Regions from separate parts of the Aeromicrobium tamlense genome, predicted to be linked through region 1. Evidence: riboswitches for the same ligand, from Rfam matches in the RefSeq annotation. Region 1 holds a riboswitch; the other holds the start of a gene.
The links. A riboswitch is a leader RNA that binds a small molecule or an ion and turns the genes downstream of it on or off. The one in region 1 is predicted to bind thiamine pyrophosphate.
Positions count from the first base shown of each region.

Region 2: linked by a shared signal. The riboswitch ahead of thiM (hydroxyethylthiazole kinase) and the one ahead of BJ975_RS13705 (ECF transporter S component) in region 1 are both predicted to bind thiamine pyrophosphate.

Region 1 covers NZ_JACBZN010000001.1:2,786,204-2,789,600, forward strand. Annotated here, with positions in the region: gene BJ975_RS17170 (ABC transporter ATP-binding protein) at 1-933, opposite strand, end outside; gene BJ975_RS13705 (ECF transporter S component) at 937-1,536, opposite strand; TPP riboswitch at 1,526-1,635, opposite strand; gene BJ975_RS17310 (DUF6801 domain-containing protein) at 1,710-3,397, opposite strand, start outside.
Region 2 covers NZ_JACBZN010000001.1:891,525-894,921, forward strand. Annotated here, with positions in the region: gene BJ975_RS04500 (response regulator) at 1-416, shown strand, start outside; gene BJ975_RS04505 (hypothetical protein) at 420-1,460, opposite strand; TPP riboswitch at 1,516-1,609, shown strand; gene thiM (hydroxyethylthiazole kinase) at 1,600-2,409, shown strand; gene thiE (thiamine phosphate synthase) at 2,406-3,056, shown strand; gene BJ975_RS04520 (bifunctional hydroxymethylpyrimidine kinase/phosphomethylpyrimidine kinase) at 3,053-3,397, shown strand, end outside.

The DNA.
Region 1 (3,397 bases):
CGAGACCGGCTCGATGAGACCGCCCAGGACCAGCAGAGCCGTGGACTTCCCGGCGCCGCTCGGCCCGACGAGCGCGGTGAGGGTAGCCGGCTCGAGCGCGAGCGTCAGCCCCGAGACCGCGCGCGTACGCTCCGAGCCACGCAGGCCCCGGGTCACCTGGTCGACGACGAGGTCGGTGACGCGCACGTGCGCAGGCTCCACCGGAGCCAGCAGCTCGCCGGGGACCTCCAGGGGAACGGGGGCGGGGCGCCCGGGCATCCACAGCGCGTCCGGCACGGCCGCGGTGCGGAACTGCGCGACCGAGCCGTCGAAGACCAGGCGACCGGCGTCCAGCACGACCACGCGGTCGACGTGGTCGAGCCACGGCTCGAAGCGGTGCTCGACCACCACGAGCGAGCGGTCGCCGACGACCGCCAGGACGGCGTCGCGGACGACCTCGACCAGCGCGGGGTCGAGCATCGAGGTCGGCTCGTCGAGGAGCAGCAGGTCGGGCTCGGTGGCCAGTGCGCCGGCAAGCGCGAGCCGGTGCCGCTCACCGCCGGACAGCGCACTGGTGAAGCGGTCGCGGTCGTACGGCAGCCCCACGGCGTCGAGCGCCGCGTCGACCCGCCGCCAGATCTCGTCGCGCGGCAGGCCGAGGTTCTCGGGACCGAACGCGACGTCGCGCCCGACGCGGTCGGCGACGATCGAGGCCGACGGGTTCTGCGTGACCATGCCGATCCGCCCGTCGACCTCGACCGACCCGGACGCGTCCCCCACGAGCGTCGATCCCAGCGCACCGGCGACGGCGTGGAGCGCCGTGGACTTTCCGCTGCCGCTGGGGCCGACGAGCAGCACCCGCTCGCCCCGCTCGATCCTCAGGTCGAGCCGGTCGAGGGCGGGCCGCCGCCCGTGGAGGGGCGTCCAGGTGAAGTCGCGGAACGCGATCGTCACGCGCTACGGCCGCCCGGAGGGAAAGGAGTCCAGGGCGCCCGCCTTCGCCAGCGACCGCACGAGCAGCCAGCCGCCGAAGCCGGCGATGACGACGCCGGAGGTGGCGAGGAAGCCCAGGTGCAGCAGGCGCCACTGCAGGTCCCAGTCGGGGAAGTAGTACTTCCACTCGTAGAACGCCTCGAGCACGCCCGACAGGGCGCCGCCCAGGACCGCGGTCAGCAGGTCGAAGCGGCGGTAGAGGAACAGCGCGAAGATCAGCTCGGCGCCGAGCCCCTGCACGACGCCCGAGATCAGGACGGTGCTCCCCCAGGACGTGCCGCCCAGGACCAGCATCGACACGAGCGCGGCGATGAACTCGGTGGCGAACGCGGCGCCGGGCTTGCGGACGATGAGGCCGCCGACGACGCCGGCGATGAGCCACATGCCGCCCAGGAGGGCGGCCGCGGGCTTGAAGCCGACCGCGGCACCGAGGTCGATGACGTCGTAGAACTTCCCCCAGCCCCAGAAGACGACGCCGAAGGCGACGCCGAGCATCGCGATCGTGACGAGGTCGATCGTGCGGTAGCGGGTGGGACGAGTCGTGGAGGTGACGGCAGAATTCATGATGACTCCCTTCGCCGGTGCTAACCGGAGCAGGTTCAAGGGTCTGCGGCTGTTCCGCACTCTCAGCGCCCTCTGCATGGCGCTCCCCTGTCGTGGTGCTGCCAGCCTAGCCCGCACGGGCCGGGCACGGCAGCGGGGGCGGACCCGAGGATCCGCCCCCGCTCACTCCTGCGTCAGCTGCGACGCGTGCGGCGGCGCAGCACCAGGGCCGCTCCTCCGGCGAGCACCAGGACGCCGCCGAGCAGCGCGGCGCTCACGGCCGGACCGCCGGTCGCGGCGAGGTAGCCGTCGCTGACCCAGTCGTCGTCGGTCGTGTCGGCCGCGGCGTCGGCGGGCAGGATCTCGACCGGGACCGAGGCGATCACCTCGCCGCGGCTAAGCACCACGACGTCGTGCGAGCCGGCGGGCGCGTTGGTCGGGATGCGCACCGACACCTCGCCCGAGGTGGGCACCACCTTCGTGCCCATCGGGATCGGGTCGGAGCGCAGCTCGAACTCGAGCTCCTTGCCGATCCAGTTCGACCCGAAGGCGAAGGTGATGGTGTCGCCGGGCGACAGCACGTCGTCGCTCAGCAGCTCCACCGCGTCGGGGTCCTCGTCGTCGCCCGGGCCGGTCGTCGGAGCCGTGGTGGGCTCACCCGTGGGCTCGGTCGTCGGCTGCGTGGTCGGCGCGGTCGTCGGCTGGCTGGTGGGACCCGTGGTGGGCTCCGGCTCGGCGTCGCCGACCGGGATCGAGCCCAGGCCGAGCTCGTCCGGGCCCGCGCAGGTCAGGTTCGACGGGACGGTCGAACCGTCGGCCTTGTGGATCGTGGCCTGGATCGTGAACGCCTCGGGCATGCCCAGGCGGACCGAGGTCTCGGCGTACTCCGGGACCGTGATCTCGGGGACCGTGCCGGTGGCGGGGATCAGCCAGGGCTCGTCGGCGACCTGCGGGATCGGCGTGCGCGCCGACTTCAGGTCCTGGATCGCGACGGTCTGGGTCTGGCCGCCCGTGGTCAGGGTGATCGACGAGTCCGTCGAGCCGCCCTCGGCCTCACGGCCCTGGAGCAGCATCGCGGTGGACTGCCGCAGCAGCTCGGGCAGGGTCAGGGTGATGTCGACGCCGCGCGAGGAGATGACGTCGCCGACCTGGACCCGCGACGGGATCGTGGTCTCGGCCAGGACGCCGATCGCGTGCGAGCCGAGGTCGAGTCCGCCGGCCGTGACGCGGCACGTGTAGTCGAAGCGCTTCGACAGGTCGACGTCGTCCGCCGGCGGATCGGTCGGGGTCGTGGTGGGAGTAGTCGTCGGCTCGCTCGTCGGCTCCGTCGTCGGCTCGCTCGTCGGCTCCGTCGTCGGCTCGCTCGTCGGCTCCGTCGTCGGCTCGCTCGTCGGCTCCGTCGTCGGCTCGGAGGTCGGGCCGGTGGTCGGCTCGCTGCCCGCGGTGACCGCGATCGTGCCGAGCGACAGGTCGCCGGGGCCCGCGCAGGTCAGGGTCGACGGGACGGTCGAGTCGTCGGCCTTGTAGATGGTGGCGGCGATCGAGAAGGTGCTCGGCATGCCCAGGACGACCGAGCCGGTCGCCGTGGCCGGGGTCGTGATCTCGGGGACCGTGCCCGACGCCGGGATCGTCCACGGCTCGTTCGCCGTCTGCGGGATGGGCGTGCGCGGCGACCCGAGGTTCGGGATCGGGACGCTCGTGGTCTCGCCGCCCGTCGTCAGGGTGACGGCCGAGTCGGTGGACTCGCCGTCGGCCTCGCGGCCCTGCAGCAGCATGGCCGTGGACTGACGCAGCAGCTCGGGCATCGTGAGCGTGATGTTCACCGTGCGCGGCGCGATCACCTCGCCCGGGGAGACCGACTCGGGCGCCGTGGTCGACGCGA
Region 2 (3,397 bases), 1.9 Mb from region 1:
GGATCGTGGTGCTGAGCCAGTACGTCGAGGTCTCGTACGCCGACGATCTGCTGGCCGGAGGCGAGGGCGGGGTCGGGTACCTGCTGAAGGACCGCGTGAGCGACGTCGACGACTTCCTCGGCGCCCTCGACCAGGTCGTCGCCGGTGGCACCGTGCTCGATCCGCAGGTGGTCCAGCAGTGGATGGGACGCCGGGCCGACCCGGTCGCGGCGCTGACTCCGCGCGAGCGCGAGGTCCTCGCGCTGATGGCCGAGGGCCGCTCCAACCAGGCGATCGCGCAGGCCCTGCACGTCACCGAGGGCGCGGTCGAGAAGCACACGCAGCGCATCTTCGCGAAGCTCGGCCTGTACGCCGACGAGAGCGACCACCGGCGGGTGCGTGCCGTGCTGGGGTGGCTGCGCTCCACCTCGCGCTGAGGCTCAGAGCGCCGCGGTGCCCTCGACCAGCAGAGTCGCCGGGTCGCCCTCCTCGGGCGTGGGGACCACGGGGCTCACGGGCTCGCACCGCAGGGAGCGCAGCTCGCACGTGACGACCTGCCGAGCACGGACGATGTTGTCGACGTGGGCCTCGTCGATCTCCTCGGCCACGCCGAAGAACGTGTCCGCGTCGCTCCAGCCGGCCAGCGTGAAGTGCTCCCACGGTGCGTCGATCCCGCGCTGGTCGCCGCTGGCGGCGTCGTAGACGACGGCCTGGGTCGGCCACGCCGAGGTGTCGAAGATCGTGCTGCGATCGGGTGACAGGAGCCCCGGTCCGTACAGCGAGGAGTCCGACAGCTCGCGGTGACGACCCTCGCCGCTGATGCTGACGCGGTAGCCCGCGGGGAACAGCGTGTCGGCCAGGTGCGGGTAGACCTCGAGGCCGTCGGCATCGAGGGTCGCGGCCTCGCGCGAGCCGTCCTCGAGGTCGATCGTGGCACCGTCGAAGAAGACGTGCTCGGTGCTGACGCCGTGCAGCAGCGGCATGATCTCGCCGTACAGGTCGGCGAGGTCGGCCTCGCGGTCAGGCTTCTCGTCCGGCGTGCGGTAGAGCTGCTCGCCGGTGCGGGTGTCGAACGCGGCGACCTGGATGACGTGGGTGCCGTAGCGGTCGGTCGGGCCGCGCGACTGGTCGACCGTGGCGAGCACGGAGCGGTCCGCCGAGACGGCGAGGTTGTCCCACCCGACGTCGGCGACCTCGCGGATGTCGCCCTCGGCGCTGGTGAACAGCAGGGTCCCGCCGCGATTCCAGTAGACGCCCGTCGCGCCCAGGACGAACTGGTCCACGTCGTCGCCGAGCTCCACGGTCACGTCGCCCACGTGCAGCGTGCCGTCGAGCAGCCAGGCCGGCGCGGTCGTGTCCCACGTGGTCGGGCCCACGGGCAGCGTGAACGCAGGCGTGACCGCCGACCCCTCGGTCGAGCCCGCACACCCCGCCAGCACGACGCAGGCGAGCAGCGCCACGATCGTGCCTCGGATGCCCACCGGGCCATGATCACACGGCCGCCCGCGAGCACGTCGGACGCGCGGGCTAGCCTGCAGGCGAGACACGGGGTGCCCCACCGGGGCTGAGATCACACCCGTCGAACCTGATCTAGTTCGTCCTAGCGAAGGGAATGTCGCGATGTCGCGCACGCCTGCAGACCTGTCCTCCTTCACCTCCGAGGCCCTGGGCCGCGTCCGCGCCCGGGGGCCGCTCGTCCACTGCATCACCAACAGCGTGGTGGTGAACTTCACCGCCAACGCCCTGCTCGCCGCCGGGGCGGCGCCGGCCATGGTCGACATCCCCGACGAGGCCGGTCCGTTCGCCACCGTCGCCGACGGGCTCCTGGTGAACCTCGGCACGCCCACGGCGGAGCAGCGAGCCGCGATGGTCGAGGCCGCCGAGGCCGCGAACGCCACGGGCACCCCCTGGGTCCTCGACCCGGTCGCGGTCGGGTCGCTGCCCGTGCGGACCGCGCTCGCCGAGCAGTTGCGCGACCTCGGGCCGACCGTGGTCCGCGGCAACGCATCGGAGATCATCGCCGTCAGTGGATCCGGGGGCGGTGGCCGCGGGGTCGACGCCACGGACGACGTCGAGGGGGCCGTCGAGTCGGCGCGCGCTCTGGCCGTCCGCACGGGTGGCGTCGTCGCGGTCTCCGGACCGGTCGACGTCGTGACCGACGGCGAGCGCCTGGTCCGGATCGCCAACGGCGACCCGCTGCTCACGCGGATCACCGGTGGCGGCTGTGCCCTCGGCGCGCTGATGGCGGCGTTCGCCGCGGTGGACGACGACCGTCTGGCCACGACCGTTGCCGCGGTCACCGTCTACACCGTCGCCGCGGAGCTCGCCGCGAAGCAGAGCGCCGGCCCCGGCACCTTCGGCCCGGCCTTCCTGGACGCGCTGGCCTCGATCGACGCAGCCGACCTCGACGCGCGGGCGCGGCTGTCGTGAGCGCCGACCTGTCGGTCTACCTCGTCACGGACGCGGCGGTCGCCGCGTCGCGCGGACGGGAGGTCGTGGAGGTGGTCGCCGAGGCGGCCGCCGGGGGAGTGACCGCGGTGCAGGTGCGCGAGAAGGAGGCGCCGGCCGCCGACTTCCTCGCCACCGTCGTCGCCGTGTCGGAGGTCCTGCCGGAGCACGTCGCCCTGATCGTCAACGACCGCGTCGACGTGTTCCTCGCCGCCCGGGCCCGCGGCGCCCGGGTCACGGGCGTGCACCTGGGGCAGGCGGACCTGCCGTCCGCGGTGGTTCGCGAGCTCGTCGGCCCCGAGGCGCTGATCGGCCTGAGCGCCGCCACGCCTGCGGAGCTGACCGCCGCCGAACTGGATCCCGGCCGGGTCGGCTACGTGGGGATCGGGGTGCTGCGGGCGACGACGACCAAGCCGGACGCGCCGCCGCCGCTCGGTATCGAGGGATTCGAGCGGCTCGCGCGGAGCACCTCCCTGCCCGCCGTCGCGATCGGCGGCATCACGAGCGCGGACCTGCCGGCACTGCGCGCCGCGGGTGCGGCCGGAGCAGCCGTCGCCTCGTCGATCTGCGGTGCGGCAGACCCTCGCGCGGCTGCGCGCGAGCACGCTGACGCGTGGGGTCTGGCGTGAGCGCCCCGGTCCAGGTGCCGCGGGTGCTCTCCATCGCCGGCACCGACCCGACGGGCGGCGCGGGCGTCCAGGCCGACCTCAAGAGCATCGCGGCCCAGGGCGGCTACGGCATGGCCGTGGTCACCGCGCTGGTCGCGCAGAACACGCACGGCGTGCGGTCGGTGCACGTGCCGCCGGTCGCCTTCCTCGCCGAGCAGCTGGACGCGGTGAGCGACGACGTCGAGATCGACGCGGTGAAGATCGGGATGCTGGCCGGCCGCGAGGTCATGGAGACCGTGAGCGCGTGGCTCGACCGCGCACGACCGCCGGTGGTCGTGCTCGACCCCGTGATGGTCGCGACG